DNA from 4 places in the Bacillus sp. Hm123 genome. Region 4 is predicted to be linked to each of the others. Evidence: riboswitches for the same ligand, from Rfam matches in the RefSeq annotation. Region 4 holds a riboswitch; each other region holds the start of a gene.
What was found. Region 4 has a riboswitch for thiamine pyrophosphate ahead of ACSVDJ_RS01775 (thiazole synthase). Riboswitches for the same ligand answer to the same signal wherever they lie in the genome.

Region 1: linked by a shared signal. The riboswitch ahead of thiT (energy-coupled thiamine transporter ThiT) and the one ahead of ACSVDJ_RS01775 (thiazole synthase) in region 4 are both predicted to bind thiamine pyrophosphate.
Region 2: linked by a shared signal. The riboswitch ahead of ACSVDJ_RS05865 (acetylornithine deacetylase) and the one ahead of ACSVDJ_RS01775 (thiazole synthase) in region 4 are both predicted to bind thiamine pyrophosphate.
Region 3: linked by a shared signal. The riboswitch ahead of thiC (phosphomethylpyrimidine synthase ThiC) and the one ahead of ACSVDJ_RS01775 (thiazole synthase) in region 4 are both predicted to bind thiamine pyrophosphate.

What each region holds. Positions count from the first base shown of each region.
Region 1 covers NZ_CM200277.1:1,597,973-1,603,500, forward strand. The annotation lists gene ACSVDJ_RS08175 (L,D-transpeptidase family protein) at 1-121, opposite strand, end outside; gene ACSVDJ_RS08180 (LysR family transcriptional regulator) at 261-1,184, opposite strand; gene gltS (sodium/glutamate symporter) at 1,318-2,508, shown strand; TPP riboswitch at 2,627-2,727, shown strand; gene thiT (energy-coupled thiamine transporter ThiT) at 2,800-3,372, shown strand; gene ACSVDJ_RS08195 (ABC transporter substrate-binding protein) at 3,585-4,688, shown strand; gene ACSVDJ_RS08200 (alkaline phosphatase family protein) at 4,678-5,508, shown strand.
Region 2 covers NZ_CM200277.1:1,113,617-1,119,144, forward strand. The annotation lists gene ACSVDJ_RS05855 (superoxide dismutase) at 1-801, shown strand, start outside; TPP riboswitch at 847-954, shown strand; gene thiW (energy coupling factor transporter S component ThiW) at 1,026-1,535, shown strand; TPP riboswitch at 1,700-1,802, shown strand; gene ACSVDJ_RS05865 (acetylornithine deacetylase) at 1,891-3,165, shown strand; gene tenA (thiaminase II) at 3,207-3,881, shown strand; gene ACSVDJ_RS05875 (ABC transporter ATP-binding protein) at 3,874-4,623, shown strand; gene ACSVDJ_RS05880 (ABC transporter permease) at 4,641-5,372, shown strand; gene ACSVDJ_RS05885 (ABC transporter substrate-binding protein) at 5,369-5,528, shown strand, end outside.
Region 3 covers NZ_CM200277.1:1,589,935-1,595,462, reverse strand. The annotation lists gene ACSVDJ_RS08165 (PAS domain S-box protein) at 1-1,189, opposite strand, end outside; gene ACSVDJ_RS08160 (GNAT family N-acetyltransferase) at 1,209-1,775, opposite strand; TPP riboswitch at 1,878-1,993, shown strand; gene thiC (phosphomethylpyrimidine synthase ThiC) at 2,117-3,862, shown strand; gene ACSVDJ_RS08150 (serine protease) at 3,859-4,035, shown strand; gene ACSVDJ_RS08145 (NUDIX hydrolase) at 4,192-4,809, shown strand; gene proB (glutamate 5-kinase) at 5,148-5,528, shown strand, end outside.
Region 4 covers NZ_CM200277.1:303,327-308,854, forward strand. The annotation lists gene bioW (6-carboxyhexanoate--CoA ligase) at 1-286, shown strand, start outside; gene bioF (8-amino-7-oxononanoate synthase) at 303-1,472, shown strand; gene ACSVDJ_RS01770 (cytochrome P450) at 1,491-2,690, shown strand; TPP riboswitch at 2,759-2,856, shown strand; gene ACSVDJ_RS01775 (thiazole synthase) at 3,071-3,835, shown strand; gene thiH (2-iminoacetate synthase ThiH) at 3,851-4,963, shown strand; gene ACSVDJ_RS01785 (thiamine phosphate synthase) at 4,974-5,528, shown strand, end outside.

The DNA.
Region 1 (5,528 bases), 1.3 Mb from region 4:
GACCAACATAAATGAGATTTGGTTGAATTCCAGGGTTAGCTTTGATCAGCTTTGATAAGGAGATCCGATAATCTTCAGAGATAGACGTTAGCGTTTCACCTGACTTCACCGTATGGATAATGGTGATCACCACCTTTGCATAGAAGGCAAGTTTCATTAATAAATTGTATGCCCACCTGTAATGAATATGTTAGTTAGCAATAGAAAAAGTCGATGAATTAATCAAAAAGGGGGAAAGCCCTTTTTGATTTGAAAAATAATTAAACGTAGGAGTCAATCATCCAACTATGCTCCACTAAGCTATCATTTTCTGTTGTTAGTAAAAGCTGAATAAACTCCTCTACGACAGGGGGAAGATATCGATTTTTGATGGTCATTAAATTAATGGTTCGGAAAATGGACTCATCTTCAATCGGTTTGTAAATAATGTCATCGTTTCGGTAGCTTTTAATTGAATTAATGGGGAGCAAGGCAATTCCAACATTATATTCAATTAGACGGCAAGCCATTTCAAACCGTTCGATTTCAAATTGAATTTTTAGAGATAAATTGTGACGTTGAAACATTTGAATTAAATTCTGTCTCGTTTGCAACCCGTGTGTACTGACAATGAAAGGTTCTGTAGCAAGATCCTCTAAATACAGCCGTTGGTAATTAGCTAATGGATGATGTCTATTCATCGCCACAACGAGAGGCTCCGAGTACAATTCTTGCACGTGAATTACATCTGATTTGATTTGGTGATTTGAAATAACGAAATGAACATCTGAACGATTTAATGCTTGAATAATCCCCTCTAATGTTAACATCTCTTTCAATTCCACTTTTAATTTCGGGTGTTGCTTCGTATAGTCCGCAACCATTTTAGGAAGCCAATTTCGAACGGACTCAATTAAGCCGATTGATAATTTCCCTTCTCCCATTTGTTGAATTTCTTCAATTTCCATTTCTACATTGTGTACATGCTCTAGTATTTCTAACGCGCGATTATAAAAACGTTTTCCCGGCTCTGTTAACTCTATGCCTTTGGCTGTTCTTTCAAACAACAAAAATTTTAATTCTCCCTCTAGTTTTTTGATCGAATGGCTCAAGGAAGGCTGTGAAATATGGAGAAGAACAGCTGCTTTTGAAATACTCTGTTCTTGTGCGGTTACGACAAAATATTGCAATTTACGAAAGTCCATGAGATACTCCTTTTTATTATGTATAGAAAAAAACTATATCAGTATCGAAATGTAATATTAGTATATATACATTATATTTTGTATACTATACTATGGCAAACGCTTACAGCAAGAATAACTAAGGAGTGTTTATATGGAGTTTAATCAAGTAACAAGTTTGTTTTTAGCCGTATTTGTATTTATGGTCGGTTCTTTTTTAATTAAAAAAATCTCATTTTTCGATAGATTTTGCATACCAGCCCCGGTTGTTGGTGGGTTGTTCTTTGCTATTATCGTGACTCTTTTAAATAAATTTAACATCGTTGAGATTACAATTGATACGTCACTGCAAAGTTTGTTTATGTTAGCATTCTTCACGACAGTTGGTTTAGGAGCCAGTACAACTTTAATCAAAATCGGTGGGAAATTATTACTCATTTATTGGGGAATGTGTACGGTATTAGCATTTATGCAAAATGCTATCGGGATTTCTTTAGCTAAAATAATGAACATCGACCCATTAATCGGTATTTTGACGGGAGCAGTTTCCATGTCAGGTGGTCACGGAGGAGCGGCTGCTTACGGTGGCACGATTGAGCAACTCGGACTGACAACGGCAACTACGATCGGATTAGCCGCGGCTACATTAGGTTTGGTTTGTGGTGGATTAGTTGGTGGACCAACAGCAGGATACTTAATGAAAAAGTACAATTTAGCATCAAACGACAGCAAAGTAAATAAATTAGAAGAACCGAAAAAAGAACATCTCGTTCGACTAAGCGATGAGAAAACTTGGATGCGTCAAATGTTTTTAGTTACATTCTGTATGGCGCTAGGATCATATTTCAGTGAATGGTTTGCAAGTACAACAGGTTTAACATTACCTGGTTACGTTGGTGGGATGATTGTAGCTGTCATTGCTCGTTTCATCATTGACAAAGTAAATGAAGATTTCATTAACATGCCAACTGTTCAAATCATCGGTGATATTTCTTTAAATATCTTCCTAGCTATGGCATTAATGAGCATTAAACTATGGGAAATTGCAGACCTTGCGTTACCAATGCTACTCATTATTGCAGTACAAGTTATATTCGTCATGCTGTTCAGCGTGTTTGTTGTTTTCCGAGTACTTGGGAAAAATTACGATGCGGCAGTGATGATCAGTGGAATGTTAGGTCATGGTCTTGGAGCGACTCCAAATGCGATGGCGAATATGTCTGCTGTGACTGCAAAATATGGTCTGTCTAGAAATGCCTTTTTAATCGTACCGATCGCTGGTTCATTTTTAATTGACATTGTAGCTATGCCAATCATTTTAACAAGTATCGAATTATTTAAGTAATAATAAAAGAAAAACAGCCGGCGAATGATCATTCGCCGGCTGTTTTTCTTGTTATATGTTCATATTTATACCAATCACACTGTTGTAATAGGAAAAAATATGATATATTAAAATAATACAAGTCCACTAGGGGTGTCGATTGACTGAGAGAGGAATATTCCTCAACTCTTTGAACCTGAACTGGGTCATACCAGCGTAGGGAAGTGCGGATATGTACCATTATTTGAGATGCTTTTCTTACTCAAATGTCGGTACTTACACCCCCTGGATAAAAAGAAAGGGGATTTTTTTATGGATAGAAACAAGCTAGTGACGATGATTGAAATCGCGGTCATGGCTGGGTTAGCACAGATTTTAAGTCTATTTGAATTTGGAGCGTTGTGGGCATATGGAGGCTCCGTTTCTCTTGTGATGGTTCCAATCTTTTTAATGGCTTTCCGTCGCGGTTTAAAAGCAGGAGTTTTGACAGGGCTCATTGTTGGGCTATTGGGATTGGTTTTAGGTGGTACAATCGTTCATCCTGTGCAGCTAGTGCTTGATTATCCATTAGCATATGCTGTGCTTGGCTTAGCAGGAGTGATGTCCGTTGCATCAGAAATGAATGTCAGTCGAATTATAAGTGGATTGATGCTTGGTACACTTCTACGATTAGCCTGTCATTTTATTTCTGGAGTTGTTTGGTTCGGTCAATATACTCCAGATGACTGGCCAGTTGCTTGGTACTCAATCGTTTATAATGCATCCTACTTAATTCCAGAAATGTTGATTACAACGCTTGTTCTAGTGTTTCTTTATAAAACATCACCAAGCTTTTTTAAACAATCAACTTCGTCGGTACAAAGTGTCACTAGTGTGAAAATATAATCGTAAAAGGTCTAGATCATAACAGATGGTCTAGACCTTTTTGTGTTGTAAAAAAACAATGCGGGTTTTGTTTGCTAAAAATCCTCTTGATTTGTTTACAAATAATTAAAAATACAGAAAGCAGATTTTACATTTGATTAATATTGGCTTTATTTTTGAATTCTATAATTCTATTTGTAAAACAAAACGAAACAAAAATCAGGAGGATCAACATGCGTGTAAATTTGTCGGTTTTTAAATTATCTTGTGTTGGGCTATTATCTATTCCTTTAATGTTTGGATGCTCAGGTGAATCAGAGAAAGCTGCTAAATCGGAAACGAATTACAATGACTTATCTGTAGAAGAAGTGGAACAAAAGGCGAAAGAAGAAGGAGAAGTAAATTCAGTCGGAATGCCAGACACATGGGCAAACTGGGTAGGGACTTGGGAAGATTTAAACACAAAATATGGTTTGAAACATACGGATACAGATATGTCAAGCGCCGAGGAATTAGCGAAATTTGAATCGGAAAAGGAAAATGCCACAGCGGATATTGGAGATGTTGGCGTAGCATTTGGTCCGATCGCAGAAGAGAAAGAACTGACGATACCGTATAAAACTTCTTATTGGGATGAGATTCCTGAATGGGCGAAGGATGATGATGGGGATTGGATCGTGGGATATACAGGAACGATTGCCTTCATTAGTGATAAAACAAAAGTAAAGGAAATTCCGAAATCATGGAAAGAGCTTAAAGAAAGCAAGTATTCCGTAACAATCAGTGACGTACCAACAGCAAATCAAGGACAATTTTCTGTATTAGCTGCTGCTTATGCGAATGGTGGAGATGAAAAGAACATTGAGCCAGGCTTAAATTATTTTGCTGATTTAGCGAAGGAAGGAAGAATCGGCGGTGGTGATGTGAGTGTGGCTTCTTTAGAAAAAGGTGAAGTAGAAGTCGCTATCGTATGGGATTTTAATGCATTAAACTATCGTGATCAAATCGATCCAGAACGTTTTGAGGTTATTATTCCAGAAGAAACATCTGTTATGTCAGGGTATGCGACGGTCATTAACAAGTATGCGAAACATCCTCATGCCGCAATGTTAGCGCGCGAATATATTTTATCCGATGAAGGTCAAATGAACTTAGCAGAAGGGTATGCCCGTCCGATTCGTGAGAAAGCTGAACTTTCGGAAGAGGTAGAAGCAAAATTATTACCTGATGCAATGTACAAAAATGTTCGCCCAGTCGAAGATGATAAAGCTTGGGAGGAAACAACGAAACAATTACCGCAATTATGGGAAGAAAAGGTGTTAGTACATGCAAAATAAATTGATTTTTATTACGATTGACGGCCTAAGATTTGATACGGCCGTCTCGCAAATGGGATATATTAATCACCTTGTTGAAAAAGGGAAGGCAGCGCGATATAAAGTACAATCAGAACTTCCAAGCATGTCTCGTCCATTGTATGAAGTGTTGTTAACAGGAACACCTGCTTATCAAAATGGGATTACGCATAATGGAGTCGTTCGATTATCTCATGAAAAAAGCTTATTTCATTTAACGAAGGAACAAGGTAGAACGAATGCGACTGCTTCGTATTATTGGGTTAGTGAGTTGTATAGTCGTGCACCCTTTCTTCCAGAACGAGATCGTTTCCAGTTTGAAGGTACTCATGCGATCGAAAAAGGGATTTTCTATTGGGAAGATCATTATCCTGATAACCATTTATTTGCTGATGCGAATCATTTATTACATACGTACAAACCGGATTTTCTTTATATCCATTCGATGAATGTCGATGACGATGGCCATAAATTTACGTCTGATTCCAAACAGTATCGAGGCAGAGCTATTGGTGCAGATATCATTTTAGCGCATGCTTTACCACAATGGCTCAAAGAAGGTTATCAAGTGATCGTTACCGCTGATCACGGGATGAATACAGATGGAATGCATGGAGGAACGACGTTTGAGGAACGCTCTGTGCCGTTGTATATCATCAGTGAAAAAGTAAAGCCGCAAATTGTAGAGGAAGAAATCCCACAACTTCAATTGGCTCCTTTAGCTTGTCATTTATTAAATATTCAACCTTCATCAGCGATGCAGCCGTTAACAATTCCAGGTATAGTTGGGGCGTCTGAATAAGACGCCTTTTTGTAAGAAAG
Region 2 (5,528 bases), 810 kb from region 4:
GAAGCGAGACAATGGTGTGAACAGGGAGAAGGCAAGGTTGAGGCTGAACGATTAATGAAATGGCAAGAACAGCTAGAGGAGTTAGAGACAGTGGTCGATCAACAGCTATTACAAAAAAGAATGGCTACTTTATATAGGGAATGGCAGGAATGGTATTATCACTTGAATAATGAAAGAAATGGTGGTCGTGTTCCGATCGGCGGGCATAAGCTGCCGCCACTACCTTATCGATACGATGCGTTAGAGCCGTATATTGATGAAGCAACGATGAGGCTCCATCATGATATTCATCATCAAAGCTATGTCGATGGCCTGAATAAGGCTGAAAAGGAAATGGAGAAGGCGAGACAAAAGAATGATTACGCCTTGATCAAGCATTGGGAGAGAGAGGTCGCTTTCAATGGAGCGGGCCATTATTTACATTCAATTTTTTGGAAAGTGATGTGTCCACAAGGTGGCGGTCAACCTACAGGTGAGTTAGAGCGAGAAATCAAGCATTCTTTTGGCAGTTTCCCTTCGTTTAAACAGCATTTTTCCGCAGCAGCTGAAAAGGTTGAGGGCTCAGGCTGGGCAATTCTTGTTTGGGCACGGCAAGCGAAGCGGTTGGAAATTCTTCAAGCAGAAAAACATCAAAATTTGAGTCAATGGGATGTCATTCCTTTGCTCGTTCTTGATGTGTGGGAGCATGCTTATTATTTAAAGTATCAGTCGAAGCGAAAAGAATACATTGAAAATTGGTGGAATGTTGTTTGTTGGGATGAGGTAGCGAAGCGACTAGCTGAGGCGAAAAATAAAAATTAAAACGTGAATCTTTTAAAATTTTACTTTATAATAGAGAAAAAATGTTTGAACTGCTAGAGGTGCCTTATTGTGGCTGAGAGAAAAACGAATGTTTTTCAACTCTTTGAACCTGATCTGGATGATGCCAGCGTAGGGAAGTAGTGGATGAGTATTTATTTCATTAACTATTGCCGGGTCCAGGTTTGATTGGAGCCGGCTTTTTCGTTTGGAAAGGGAGGATTGGAATGAATCGCGTGAACAAATTAACTTATATGGCCTTATTTGTAGCTATTGCTACTTATGCTTCTTCACTGATTTGGTTTCCAGCTGGAGTGGCGAAAGCGTACCCTGTTCAGCATGCGATTAATGTGATAGCAGCGGTGTTACTTGGGCCCATTCCCGCTGTCGTCATCGCCTTTGTGACGAGCTTGCTTAGAAATTTACTCGGGACCGGGTCATTACTTGCGTTTCCTGGAAGTATGATCGGAGCCTTTCTTGCAGGCTATCTTTACCAAAAAACGAACCGGATGTGGACAGCTTCTGTCGGTGAAGTGATCGGCACTGGGATGATGGCTTCCTTGTTTGCTGTACCTTATGCCAAGATCTTTATGGGAACGACGGTTGGCGCCTTTTTCTTCTTGCCACCTTTCCTTGTCAGTAGTCTATCTGGTGCTATCATTGGTCTTATTTTAGTGAAACGTCTTGTGAAGTTGAAAGTATGGAAAAAGTCTATTGCCAGCGAAGTGCAGCAGTAAGGTGGCAGCAATTAGTGCCACCTACTTTCGAGCTTAATTCAAAATGATTGCTTTTCTATAATATACGAATAGAATGAAGATAAGTGATGAGTAGAGTAACATTCGAAATCTATTGAAGATTCTATTCCTTTGTGGTACAACTAAGACAAGTTCAATTAAATAAGATTCACCACTAGGGGTGCTTTTGAAGCTGAGAGAGGTTGATGACCTTAACCCTTATAACCTGAACTAGGTAATACTAGCGGAGGGAAGCGGTGTTGTAATAATAGGTGCCTGCCATTTGGTAGCGTACTATGCGTGTTTACAGCTGCTTCTTTTCTAGAAGTAGCTTTTTTTGCATTCGGAGGTGAAAGACATGGAGGAAAAGGTAACGTTTCTTATGAAGCAAGTGGAAGATCGACAGGAGGAACTGATCGCCCTTGTAAAAACATTGATTTCTTATCAAACGCCGGCACCGCCAGCGAGAAATACGAGCGAGGCTCAACAGTATATCGCAAATTTGCTGAAAGACTTAGGTTTTTCGGTTGATGTGTGGGAGGTCTATCCTAATGACCCGAATGTCGTTGGTACATTAAAGGGGAGAGATGGAGAGAACTACAAAAGCTTAATTATGAATGGTCATATCGACGTAGCAGAAGTAAGTGCTGATGAAGTTTGGGAGACAAGCCCATTTGAGCCGATCGTGAAGGATGGAGCGATTATTGGTCGAGGAGCCGCTGATATGAAAGGTGGCCTGGCTGGAACTTTATTTGCACTTCAATTGCTACATGAAGCGGGGATTCAACTTCCAGGTGATTTGATTTTTCAATCGGTCATTGGGGAGGAAGTTGGTGAAGCAGGTACGTTAGAATGCTGTAAGCGTGGATATACAGCTGATTTTGCAGTCGTAGTAGATACGAGTGATTTACATATTCAAGGGCAAGGTGGAGTGATCACAGGCTGGATCACTTTGAAAAGTAAACAAACACATCATGATGCAACAAGAAGAAAGATGATTCATGCGGGTGGTCGTTTACATGCGGCTAGTACGATTGAAAAAATGATGAAGATCATTGAAGGATTACAGGAATTAGAACGTCATTGGGCGGTCATGAAAAGCTATCCGGGCTTTTTACCAGGGACGAATACGATTAATCCTGCAGTAATTGAAGGTGGACGTCATGCCGCTTTTGTTGCTGACGAATGCCGTTTATGGATTACTGTTCATTACTACCCGAACGAAACATATGAGCAAGTCGCAAAAGAGGTAGAAGATCATATTAGAAAAGTGGCAGATGGGGATATATGGATGAGGGATAATCCACCTATTTTTGAATGGGGAGGAACATCGATGATTGAAGATCGAGGAGAAATTTTCCCTTCCTTTGAGGTCGATCCTGATCATCCAGCTGTTCATACATTGATGCAATCACATGAAAGTGTTTTCACTCGATCGCCTATTTTAGATGTATCACCAACTGTTACAGATGGTGGCTGGCTTGCTAATGCAGGGATTCCGACAGCTCTTTATGGTCCTGGTGATTTAGAAAATGCTCACTCAGTCAATGAGCAGTTATCGATTGATCAACTTATTCAATTTACAAAGGTCATGATTCGTTTTATTTACCAATGGGGACATACAAAAAAGTAGTTGAAAAATACAGAAATTAATCATTCAAGGAGTGGAGAAAAATGAAATTTAGTGAAAGATTACATCAGAAATTACAGCCGATTTGGAGACAAAATCATAATCATCCGTTCGTGAAAGGAATGGGAGATGGCACGCTGGATAAAGACAAGTTTCGTTTTTATATGGTGCAAGATTATTTGTATTTAATTGATTATGCGAAAGTGTTTGCTTTAGGGGCAGTGAAAGCGAATGATTTGGAAACGATGGGGAAATTCGCGGCTTTATTAGATTCGACGCTCAATATGGAAATGGAGCTTCACCGTCAATATGCCGCTCGCTTTGGCATTTCAAGAGAGGAATTAGAGCAGGCACAACCTTCACCGATTACGCTTGCTTACAATCATTACATGCTGTCTGTTAGTCAAACAGGCGGATTACCGGAAGTGTTAGCAGCTGTATTGCCTTGTGCGTGGAGCTATTGGGAGATTGGAAAAGAATTAAATGAAATTCCGGGAGCTAGTGAGCATGAGTTTTATGGTAATTGGATTCAAATGTATAGCTCGGAGGAATTTGGTCAGCTAGCCATTTGGTGTATTGAACTTCTTGATCAACATACGGAAGGAAAAACAGAAGCCGAGCTTGATAAATTAGAAGAGATTTTCTTAAATACGACCCGTTTTGAATACATGTTCTGGGATATGGCCTACAAAGAAGCGATGTGGCCGGGGAATGAATAAACCGGTATTAACGTTTCAAGATGTGACCTTTTCTTATGATCAAAAGGAAGCGATTCTTGAGAAGTTAAATGTACAAGTGTTCGACCGAGAGTTCATTAGTATTGTCGGTGCGAGCGGTTCAGGGAAAAGTACGCTGTTTCGATTAATTACTGGCTTAGAGCAACCTAGTAGCGGGAAAATTTTAATTAACGGAGTAGAGCATAAAAGTCGATTAGGGCAAGTAGGCTATATGCCACAGCAAGATTTATTAATGCCATGGAGAACGATTTTAGAAAATGCGGCACTTCCGCTTGAAATTAAAGGAGAGTCTTCCCCGAATGTCCTTCCCCTTCTGGAAGAGTTCGGATTGAAGGGTGTCGAACAGCGTTACCCGAATGAGCTGTCAGGAGGCATGAGGCAGAGAGTTTCCTTTTTACGAGCGGTATTAAGTGGATCAAATGTGCTGTTATTGGATGAGCCTTTTAGTGCGCTTGATGCGATTACTCGGCTGTCTATGCAAGAATGGTTACTTGCACAATGGGAAAAGCGGAAAACGACGGTTTTGTTTATTACGCACGATGTCAATGAGGCGTTGTTTTTATCCGATCGTATTTTTATTTTTTCCGAAACGCCCGTACAGCAGTTAAAAGAGGTCAAGGTACCTTTGCCAAGACCGCGACATTTACAAGATTTAAATGCTCCGTCGATTCTAGAGTTGAAAGATCAATTAATTGAGCAGCTACGTCAGAAGGTGACAACGTGAAGTGGAGCAAGGAATATATGCCAGCGACATTATTAATCTTGTTGTTTTTAATAATTTGGGAAGTGATCGCTCGCTCGATGAATATGGTGTTTATTTTACCGCCACCAACCGGTATTCTCACTAAACTGTGGGAGCTGAAAATACCACTACTCACTGAGCATTTACCAGCTACTTTGTTGATTATTATCATTGGATTATCCATCTCGATCGTATTCGGCGTTAGTATGGCGATTTGGATGAATGCTAGTCAAGTAGCTGAAAGAGCGTTTTACCCAATCATTATTTCTTCACAAATGATTCCGGTCATTGCCCTTGCTCCGATTTTTATTTTGTGGTTTGGGTATAGCATTTGGAGCAAGGTTGTTGTGACGATATTAATCACCTTTTTTCCGATTACGGTCAGCACGTTTGATGGCTTGCGTTCGAGTAGCAAAGAATTGAAAGAGCTATTATTAACGATGGGGGCTGGAAAAAAAGAGATTTTCTTTAAGCTAAGCGTTCCGTCGGCGTTGCCTCATTTTTATTCAGGATTAAAGGTAGCTGTTACATTAAGTGTGATCGGAGCAGCCATTGGGGAATGGTTAGGAGCTCAAGCGGGGCTCGGTTATTTCAGTCGGCGGATGATGACTCAGTTTGACGGAGCGGCCGTATTTGCGCCTATCGTTCTATTATCAGCAGTTGGAATTATGATGTTTACGATTGTGAAAATATTTGAAAGACGATCATTAAAATGGAGGAAAACAGAATGAAGAAATGGTTATTAATAGCGGTTAGCATCGTTTTAGCAGCGATGCTGACAGCGTGTACTTCAAAAGAGAAGGAAGAAAAGAAGACGGCCTCAAATGAAGAGAAAAAAGAACTGAAAGATGTCAGCATTATGCTCGATTGGTATCCGAATGCGGTGC
Region 3 (5,528 bases), 1.3 Mb from region 4:
CCTTTATCGGTGTTTTTCTTGACCTTAACCACTTGATGTTACCATTTTTATGAAAAATTCGATATTCTATTTCTGAATCGGTATCCGTCGATTTTAAAAAATGTTTAAATGCTTCTAGATCCTCTTCATGAACTAATTGATAAATAATGTGAAAGTTTTTATAAAAGGCCTCTTTAGAATGACCGAGAATTCTCTCGTAAGATGGGCTAACGTACACGACTTCATTCATTGAAAAATCAAACACACAAAATATTTCATTTATATTTTCGGATATTTCCAAAAATTTTACTTCATGCTCTTTTAATTCTTTTACTTTTCGGTCTAATAATAAGGCTGCTTCAACTTTATCAGTAATATTTCTAGTAACTCCTACAATAGCAACAACCTTTCCGTTGCTATCCTTAACAGGTGTAACTGATATGATCGCATGTATGAGAGATCCATCTTTCTTTTGACGAATTGTTTTATAATTACGGACCCTACTACCTAATTGAAGTATTTCCGAGAATATTGTGCGTTCCCCTCTCAAATGATGAGGAATAGTTGGCAGTTCTGTCCCTAGCAATTCATCTAAACTCCATCCATAAACCTTCGCAAACGCCTCATTTACATTTATAATTTTTCCTTCATGATTTAAAATATAGACGGGATCATTAGTAGTGGACAAAAATGCCTCACACCACCCTAAACAACTAGTAGTTTCCTTTTTCCCAATTAAATAAAACAGCATATAGTGCGGATCGTACATAATGCTCCATTTACAGATGACCAAAGCGCCATTTTTATGCCTAGTTTTTTCAGTAGTCACAATAGAATTTGAACTCTCTATCGTTCGTTTTATCAGTTCAATTACTTCTTTATATGATTTACTGCTCCAAATATCAAATATTGAAATCGTTTCCTCTTTTGGATCTAATCCTATCACGTTAATAAATACAGGATTCCCCTTCAAAATAACACCTTTTAAATTCATTGAACAAACTAGATCCGAGCTGTTTTCCCAAAACCATTCTATATGTCTATCATTAATCGTATTCATTATCGCTTTATTGTTCACCAAAAATCCTCTCCCCCTTTCTACTATGTCGAAATATTCATATTTTTTCAGCAAAAACCGTTCAACAAATGATGAGTTTTTCCGACAATAATTTAGGTAAGAAAAAGAATTTCGTCTTAAAAAATTTTGCATCTAAAAAGAAATAATACCTTTATTCATTTGTTATCCGTGCATAGATACACGTATCTCTAATTTGACTACCATCAGCAGATAATTGATCATTTCTTAGTATGCCTTCAAGAGCAAAACCTAATTTCTCTGCAATAGCACGACTCCTTTGATTATCAGGATCACACCTGATTTCCACTCGGTTAGCTGTTAACTGCTCAAAGGCAAAGCTAGTAATCGCCTGCACCGCTTCTGTCATATAACCATAGCCAGAAAATTTACTATCTAACCAATAGCCGATTTCAAATTTACGAATTTTCCAATCCATCCGATGCAAACCGGAAGATCCGATAAATTCTCCTGTCTCTTTATGAAAAATATGTAGCCTTAAATCCTCACGCGTCATAAATTTGGCATAAGCTTCTCGGACATTCGCTTCTGCTCCCTCAAGTGATTGTTCATAATGAACAAATGGAAGCCATGGTTTCAGTTCATTCAACGAGGACTGGATTGCCTTATACACAGCTACCCCATCTCCCGGTAAAGGCATGCGAATATGCAATCTTTCAGTGAAAATTTCTGTTGGAAAATCAATTAATAGTGGATTCAATCAAAACACCTCCGAATATTACAGAACATTATAACAGTTAATTAGATTTTTTTGTTTACACTCTAACTAAATTAGTATAAAGTGGAAGAGTGAATTGAATATTTTTCAAACTAGGGGTGTCCAGCAAGCTTGGGCTGAGAGAGAAGCGCAACGAAGTTTCTTAACCCTCAGGACCTGATCTGGTTCATACCAGCGTGGGGAAGTTTATATCTGTTTATTAGCGTATTTTTTATGCTACTTAACTGATCATTAACCGGGTCCGTATGTTTATATGGCTCGGTTTTTTTCATGCAATGGTAGAATCGGGTTTCGTCCTTTCATTGACAAAGGAGGAAAAAACAATGAAAGAACAAAGACCAGATGAAAAACTGAATTTAGTCCGTAATTTTCCAAACAGTAAAAAAGTGTATGTAGAGGGTTCTAGAGCGGATATAAAGGTGCCTTTTCGCGAAATTGAACTGTCTCCTACCATCACCTCTTTACATGAAGAGCCAAACGCTCCTCTTCGTGTATATGATACGAGCGGCTATTATACGGATGATCAAGTAGACATTGATATTGAAAATGGACTACGAACCGTTCGTCATCAATGGATACATGAGCGTGGGGACACAGAAGAATATACAGGTCGTACGATCCGCCCTGAAGACAATGGGTATAAAAAGAAACCAGTGAATGAGGAGCTCGTTTTTCAAGGGTTAAAAAGACAACCTCTAAAAGCAAAGAAAGGGCGAAATGTGACTCAGCTTCATTACGCTCGTCAAGGAATCATTACACCGGAAATGGAATTCATCGCCATAAGAGAAGGAATGGATGCCGAATTTGTTCGCAAAGAAGTAGCAGAAGGTCGGGCGGTTATTCCCGCTAACATTAATCACCCTGAAAGTGAACCGATGATTATCGGTCGCGCCTTTCATGTGAAAATTAATGCCAATATCGGGAATTCAGCCGTTACTTCTTCGATTTATGAAGAAGTCGAAAAGATGACATGGGCGATTCGTTGGGGCTCCGATACGATGATGGATCTCTCTACCGGAAAAAACATTCACACGACAAGAGAATGGATCATTCGTAATTGTCCTGTTCCTGTTGGTACCGTTCCGATCTATCAGGCGCTAGAAAAAGTGAATGGTGTTGCCGAAGACTTAACTTGGGAAGTGTTCCGCGATACGTTAATTGAGCAAGCAGAACAAGGCGTTGATTACTTTACGATTCATGCCGGTGTTCGCCTTCCGTACATTCCGCTGACAGCTAAACGAATGACAGGCATCGTTTCGCGCGGAGGCTCGATTATGGCTCAATGGTGTCTCGCTCACCATCAAGAAAACTTTTTATATACGCATTTTGAAGAAATCTGTGAAATTATGAAAACGTATGATGTTGCTTTTTCACTAGGAGATGGATTGCGCCCTGGCTCGATTGCAGACGCCAATGATGAATCACAATTTGCTGAATTAGAAACGTTAGGAGAATTAACGAAAATCGCTTGGAAACATGATGTACAAGTGATGATCGAAGGCCCGGGACATGTGCCGATGCATAAAATTAAAGAAAACATGGATAAGCAATTAGATATATGCATGGAAGCTCCTTTTTACACGCTTGGTCCTTTAACAACCGATATCGCACCAGGGTATGATCATATCACCTCTGCCATCGGAGCAGCGATGATTGCTTCCTATGGAACGGCGATGCTTTGTTACGTCACACCGAAAGAACATTTAGGGCTTCCGAATAAAGAAGATGTGCGTGAAGGAGTCATTGCCTATAAAATTGCCGCCCACGCAGCCGATCTAGCCAAAGGTCATCCACGAGCTTCCTTGCGTGACGATGCCCTTTCTAAAGCTCGGTTTGAATTCCGCTGGCATGATCAATTTAACCTTTCACTTGATCCTGAGCGAGCACTTGAATATCATGATGAAACCCTTCCAGCAGAGGGAGCGAAAACGGCTCACTTTTGCTCGATGTGCGGACCTAAGTTTTGTAGTATGAAAATTTCCCATAACATTCGTGAAATGGAAGTGGAAAAAGGGTTAAAAGAAAAAGCCGATGAATTCCGTCAAACAGGAGCTATGATTTACCAATGAGAATTGAACAAGTGAGCAAATTAAAAAGTGAAATTATGACATTAGAAAAAAGGCTCACAGAATTGAAACAAGAACTTTCTTCACTACAACAAAACTGTGATCACCAGTTTGAAAGAAAAACTTTTGTTCGAGTCTGCCAAAACTGCGGCTACTCCGACAGCACCTTATGGTAAAAATTTCTTACAAACGATTGACAAAAAGCTAGAGATGTTAACTCTCTAGCTTTTTTGTTTTCCCCCTCTCTTTTATTCTATTTACACCGATTCTTTTTCACAAATTCCCGCCATTGCTTTATAATAGGAAAAATGGTTAAAGAAAAGAGGGAGTTTATGAGAAGAGACCAATTATTTCATCAATTTCACGATCGAACCTCAGCTATATTAGGCAATGAACATTTCTCTAAATACGCTATTCTCCTTCCACTAATAGAAAAAGAGAACGAGATCCATCTATTGTTTCAAGTACGCTCCTTTCAAATGAGAAAGCAGCCAGGTGAAGTTTGTTTTCCAGGTGGGAGAATTGAGGAATTGGATAAAAATGAGTTGCATACAGCCATTCGTGAAACATCGGAAGAACTAGGCATCCAGCAATCAGACATTACACAAACCTTCCCACTGGACTTTATCGTCTCTCCGTTTGGCACGATCATTTATCCGTTCGTTGGCTCTTTACCATCAGAAGATAAACTGTTACCGAACCGTGATGAAGTAGAACAAATATTTACTGTGCCGCTTGATTATTTACTTCACTACTCTCCGAAAAAATATGACATTCATTTTAAAGTAGAGCCGGAAGAAAATTTCCCCTTCGATTTAATCGTTGGAGGAGAAAACTACAATTGGCAAACACGAAAAATGGATGAGTATTTTTATCTTTATGAAGACAAAATTATTTGGGGGTTAACCGCAAGAGTTTTAAAGCATTTTCTCGACTTAATTAAAAGCTAACCCGCCCATTTGAAAAACATTTAACTTATTTAGTCTTGACAAATTAGAATATATATAGATAATTGTAATAATTATGAATAATTGAACGATAAAGGGATTAGTAAATTCGTGAAGTGTGTCAGAGAATGGAGTCCATCGGCTGTAAGGCTCCTCACAGGAAGCGGTTGAACCTGCCCTTTGTAATATCGCTTATGGAAACATAAGCCGTCTCCCTCGTTACGGGATTGAGCGGGCGCAATTTGCGCCAAAAAAGGTGGTACCGCGGATTAGCATGCCCTTCGTCCTTTTACGGATAGGAGGGGCATGCTTTTTTTAATTTAATAAAAGGATGATTTGTTGTGAAAAAATACCGAGTAGTTGTGAAAATTGGAAGCAGTTCATTAACGGATGAACAAGGAAATATTGTCGAAGAAAAAGTATGGGATCACGTTCAGGCGATTGCCAAAATGAAACAAAAAGGCCATGAAGTCATCATCGTTTCTTCTGGTGCTGTGGCGGCAGGATTTCAATCATTAGGCTATACATCAAGGCCAAAAACAGTCGCTGCCAAACAAGCCGCCGCCGCAGTAGGTCAAAGTCTGCTCATTCAAAAGTATATTTCGCTGTTTGCCCCTTTTCAGCTAGCGGTCGCACAAATGCTCTTAACCCGAGAAGACTTTTACAATCGCGGACGCTTTCAAAATTTTTATACGGCGATGTCAGAGCTATTAAGAGCCGGT
Region 4 (5,528 bases):
ATTTCATGAGCCGAGCCATTTGCGAGTGAAGGAAGCACTCGTGCTGGCTACAAAGGTGAGTGCGCATCCAGCGACTATCGCCGAATTATGTTGGTCTGATGATCCTGAATATATAACGGGGTATGTGGCCAGTAAAACGTTAGGCTACCAGCGTATCTCACATTTAAAAGAGCATGGAGATGAGCAAGGCTGTCGTATTTTTTTCGTTGATGGATCATATGATATAGGTTCTTACATACACTTCTTAGAAAAACAACCGGTTCTTATTCAATGGAAGGAAGAATAATAAGGGGGATTCGGTTATGGCACTAAACGAATGGTTAGGTAGTCGTCTCGATGAAACAAAGGCATCTAATTTGTATCGTCAACTGCGAACGATGAGTACAGCTCCTCATTCAGAAAGGATAATGGAAGGACAAAGGCATCTAATTTTTTCGTCTAATGATTATTTAGGGTTAGCTAATGAACGATGTTTAGTGTATGCTGCGGAAACAATTTTACATGAATTTGGAGTAGGTAGTAGTGGTTCCCGGTTAACGACAGGTCATACGGAGTGGCATCAAAAACTAGAAGAACGGATTGCCGACTTTAGGCAGACAGAAGCGGCGCTTTTATTTTCAAACGGCTATTTAGCGAATATCGGCGTGCTTTCTTCCTTGCCTGAAAAAGGAGATGTGATTCTTAGCGACCAATTCAATCATGCCAGCATTATTGATGGTTGCCGATTATCAAAAGCCGACACAGTCGTTTATGACCATATCAATATGCCGCATCTCGAACAGCGGCTACAAGAAACTCAAGTATACGAAAGACGCTTTATCGTGACGGATGGTGTGTTCAGTATGGATGGTACGATTGCGCCGATGGATCAAATTATGTCTTTAGCGAAACAATATCAAGCTTTTGTGATTGTCGATGATGCTCACGGCACAGGTGTGCTAGGTGAAAAAGGGCAAGGGACGAGTGAATTTTTTAATGTGCAGCCAGATGTCATGATCGGTACGTTAAGTAAAGCGGTGGGGACAGAAGGTGGCTTTGTTGCTGGCTCAAAGGTGTTGATCGATTTTTTGCTCAATCATGCGCGTACTTTTATTTTTCAAACGTCGATTCCTCCGGCTATTTGTGCAGCTTCTTATGCTGCATTTGAGCTGATCGAACAGGGGCGTACAAAGCGACAACAATTATTTGCGAAAATAATAGAAATCAAAACAAGTTTAGAAGAAATGGGCTTTATCGTAAAAGGAGGCGACACACCCATCATTCCAATTATTATTGGAGAAAATGATGTGGCTCTTGCTTTTGCGAAAAAATTAACAGAAAGCGGCATTTACGCACCTGCTATTCGCCCGCCCACTGTACCGGCAGGAGAAAGTCGCATTCGCCTAACCGTCACTGCGGATCATACAGATGAAGATATCCAAACTTTGTTACAAACATTTCATCTCATTGGAAAAGAGTTATGCGTCATTTAATCAATTGGAGGGTCAAATATGGCAAATGATGTACTCGTTTCACCCGCAATTTTAGCTTTGCCTCAGTCAATAGAAAATCCATACCCCATTTATAATGAGCTACGATCACAGAGCCCTATAATGAAAGGAGTGGCTCTTAAACAACCAGGGTGGTATGTGACTGGATATGAAGAGGCGATAACGATATTGAAAGAAGGTCGCTTTGAAAATCGAATTCCGTTGCCTCAAACAACGAAAAAATTTGAACAGCTAAAAAACGTTCAAAACGATATGATGCTTTTTAAAAATAATCAAGATCATCGGCGGTTACGCTTGTTAATCAGCCAATTTTTCACGCCGACTGCACTGACTGATTTATGTCCTTACATAGAACAAACAACTCATGACTTACTAGATGAGGTGCAGGATCAAAAGCGAATGGATATCATTACGGATTTTGCGTTTCCGTTAGCTAGTTTGATTATTGCCAAAATCATCGGGATACCTAAAGAAGAACGCGATCAATTTAGAGGTTGGGCGATTCGTTTAATTGAATCGATTGACTTTACACGCTCAAGAAAGACGTTAGTTCACGGAAATGAGACGATGAAGAGCTTGATCGATTACTTTAATATTCTTATTCAAGCAAGAAGAGAAATGCCTCGGAAGGACTTAATTAGTCAGTTGCTAGAGGCAGAACAGGATCATAAATTGTCAGATGAAGAGATACTTTCTGCTTGTATTTTACTCGTCATTGCTGGGCATGAGACAACCGTCAATCTCATTAGTAATTCCGTTCTAGCTTTACTACAAAATCGTGAGCAGCTCCTGCTGTTAAAGAAACATCCATCGCTCATTACATCCGCTGTTGAAGAATTTCTGCGTTATGAAAGCCCGACACAAATGGTCGCTCGGGTGGCTGTGGAAGACATCAACATATATAATGTTTGCATTAAAAAAGGCGAGCAAGTATACGTTTTAATCGGAGCGGCGAATCGTGATCCGAGAACATTCACGAATCCTAATGCATTAGATATTACTCGCAACCCTAATCCTCACCTTGCATTCGGAAATGGCTCGCACTTCTGTATCGGTGCAATGTTAGCGAAATTAGAAGCACAAATGGCGATTCAGCCGCTCATCCAACGATTTGAAAACCTTCAATTAGAGACAGAACAACTGCAATGGAGAAGGTTAATTGGTTTTAGGGCATTAAATCAATTGATCGTTACATGGTAGCTGATGTGCAAAAAGGCTCTTAACAAAAGCCACTATGAGCGTTATACTATTAATAATTGAATATTACAAATGAAAGCTAGGGGTGCCGTTATGGCTGAGAGGATTGAATCCAACTCTTGAACCTGATTTGGTTAATACCAACGGAGGGAAGCTTACTTTTTTATGCTTATTTTTTGTATGCGTAGAAACTGAGCCTGCCGTTGTGGCAGGCTCTTTTTTTGAGGAAAAAGCTAAGCTTTGCCCCGCGCCTTTCGCTTTTAATAGTGTCTAGCTACAGGCGTTATCGGCTCGAGGTCAAAAGCCAATCTGTCCAAAAGGTTAAAGAGCAACCTTTCAGCCAGCTCGTCTTTTGCTTTTAATTCAAAAAGGGAGAGAAGAACATGGATGAATTGTTTATTGGTGGAAAGAAGTTAACGAATCGATTGTTTACAGGCACAGGTAAATTTGCTGATCACGCGGTGATGAGACAAGCCTTTGAGCAGTCAGGTACGGAAGTGGTTACGGTTGCTTTAAGAAGAGTGGATTTGGGTGCAGGGCAAGAAAATATTTTGCATGATATTCCAAAGGGAGTCACATTGCTTCCTAATACCTCTGGTGCGAGAACGGCGGAGGAAGCGGTCAGAATCGCTCGTTTAGCTCAAGCGGCAGGGATGGGCAATTGGATTAAAATCGAAGTGATTTCCGATCAAAAGTATTTGTTGCCGGACAATGAAGAAACGATCAAAGCGACAGAGATATTGGCGAAGGAAGGGTTCGTTGTACTTCCTTATGTTAATCCAGATTTGATGACGGCGAAAAAGTTAGCCGATGCTGGTGCAGCCGCTGTCATGCCTCTTGGTTCACCGATTGGCTCGAACAGAGGAATTAAGATGAAGGAAATGATTCGAATTTTGATTGAGGAGAAAACATTGCCAATCATTGTGGATGCTGGAATTGGCCGACCGTCTGAAGCGGCTGAGGCGATGGAGATGGGGGCAGATGCTGTACTAGTCAATACAGCGATTGCGACGGCGAATGATCCGGTCAATATGGCAGTCGCCTTTCACTTAGCTGTCCAAGCTGGAAGAAAAGCATATTTGGCGGGATTAGGGCCTGTTTCTCAACAAGCGCATGCTTCTTCACCGTTAACTGGATTTTTAAATTAAAAAAGGGGGGGCATCATGAGTTTTTACGATCTATATAACGATATTAAACATGAGCCGTACGACCAATTATTTGAACGTATGACACTAGTAGATGTCGATCGAGCCTTATCAAAGTCAACTCTTGATCAGTATGATTTATTGGCTTTATTATCACCAGTTGCTGGGTATCGATTAGAGGAAATGGCTCAGAAAGCCCATCAGCTAACAACTCAGCATTTTGGAAAAGTGATTGTGCTATTTGCACCGCTTTATTTAACCGATTACTGCGTCAATAAATGCACGTATTGTAGCTTTAGCTTTGATAATGACTTTCCAAGAAGAAAATTAACGGCTTTAGAAATCGATCAAGAGGCAAAAGCGTTAAAAGAAATGGGCATTCAGCATGTGATTTTGCTAACAGGAGAATCACGCATTCATTCGTCCGTGGATTACTTAATCGAAGGCGCGCAAATATTGAAGGAGCACGCCGCTTCGATTTCGATTGAAGTACAGCCGCTCGATACGACAGAATACGAACGATTATTTCAAGCAGGAATCGACGGACTGACGGTCTTTCAAGAAGTATATAATGAAGAGATTTACAAACAGCTTCATGTGAAAGGGCCGAAAAGAAATTACCAATATCGCCTCGATGCCCCGGAGAGAGGATGCCAGGCAGGCATGCGTTCCGTCAATATCGGCGCATTATTAGGGCTGGATGATTGGAGAAAAGAGTCTTATTTCACCGCTCTCCATGCGCAATATTTACAGAAAAAATATCTCGAAACGGATATTGCGGTTTCTTTTCCACGTATTCGCCCGAATCTAGGTGGGTTCGCTCCGAAAGTAGAGGTCAGTGATCGAGACTTAGTGCAAGTGATGCTTGCGTTCCGTTTATTTATGCCGCGTGCTGGCATTACATTATCAACGCGAGAAGAAGCGGAATTTCGCGATCATTTAATCAAGTTAGGTGTGACGAAAATGTCCGCCGCTTCCTCAACCGTTGTTGGTGGCTATGCGACGACCGTTGAAGAAGAAAATAGCCAGTTTGAAATCTCAGATGCACGTACAGTGGAAGAGGTAAAAGCGAGGTTGAAGCAACTAGGCTATCAGCCAGTAAGTAAAGATTGGGACATTCTAACGGTATAGGAGGATGGAGATGTCTTTTCAACTTCATGCCATAACAACAGGAACACTAGAGCAACAGCAAGCAGCAAATATCGCCGCAAAAATTCATCCGTTTGTCGATTATATTCATATTCGTGAAAAGCATCGCTCAGCGAAAGAGCTATTCGGATGGGTGAACAGTTTTGTTGAGGTAGGGGTGCCTGCTAACAAGATGATCATTAATGATCGGCTAGATGTGGCGCTCGCCTCAGGAATAGCGGGTGTACAGTTGACAGAAAATAGCTTGCCTGTCGTTGCAGTGAAACAAATCGCCCCTTCTCTTATGACAGGGTGCTCCGTTCATGATCCAGAAGCGGCAGCGGCACAATCAGAGCATAGGGCTGACTTTATCCTACTTGGACATATTTATGAAACGACGTGCAAGTCGTCACTTTCGCCTGTTGGTTTATGGGCAGTAAAAGAAGCTTCGGTTTTATCAAAAGCACCTATCATCGCCATTGGGGGGGTTATACCTTGCCATGTGAAGGAATTAAAGCAGGTTGGAGCAGCTGGTATCGCTGTTATGTCGGGAATCTTCGGTCATGCT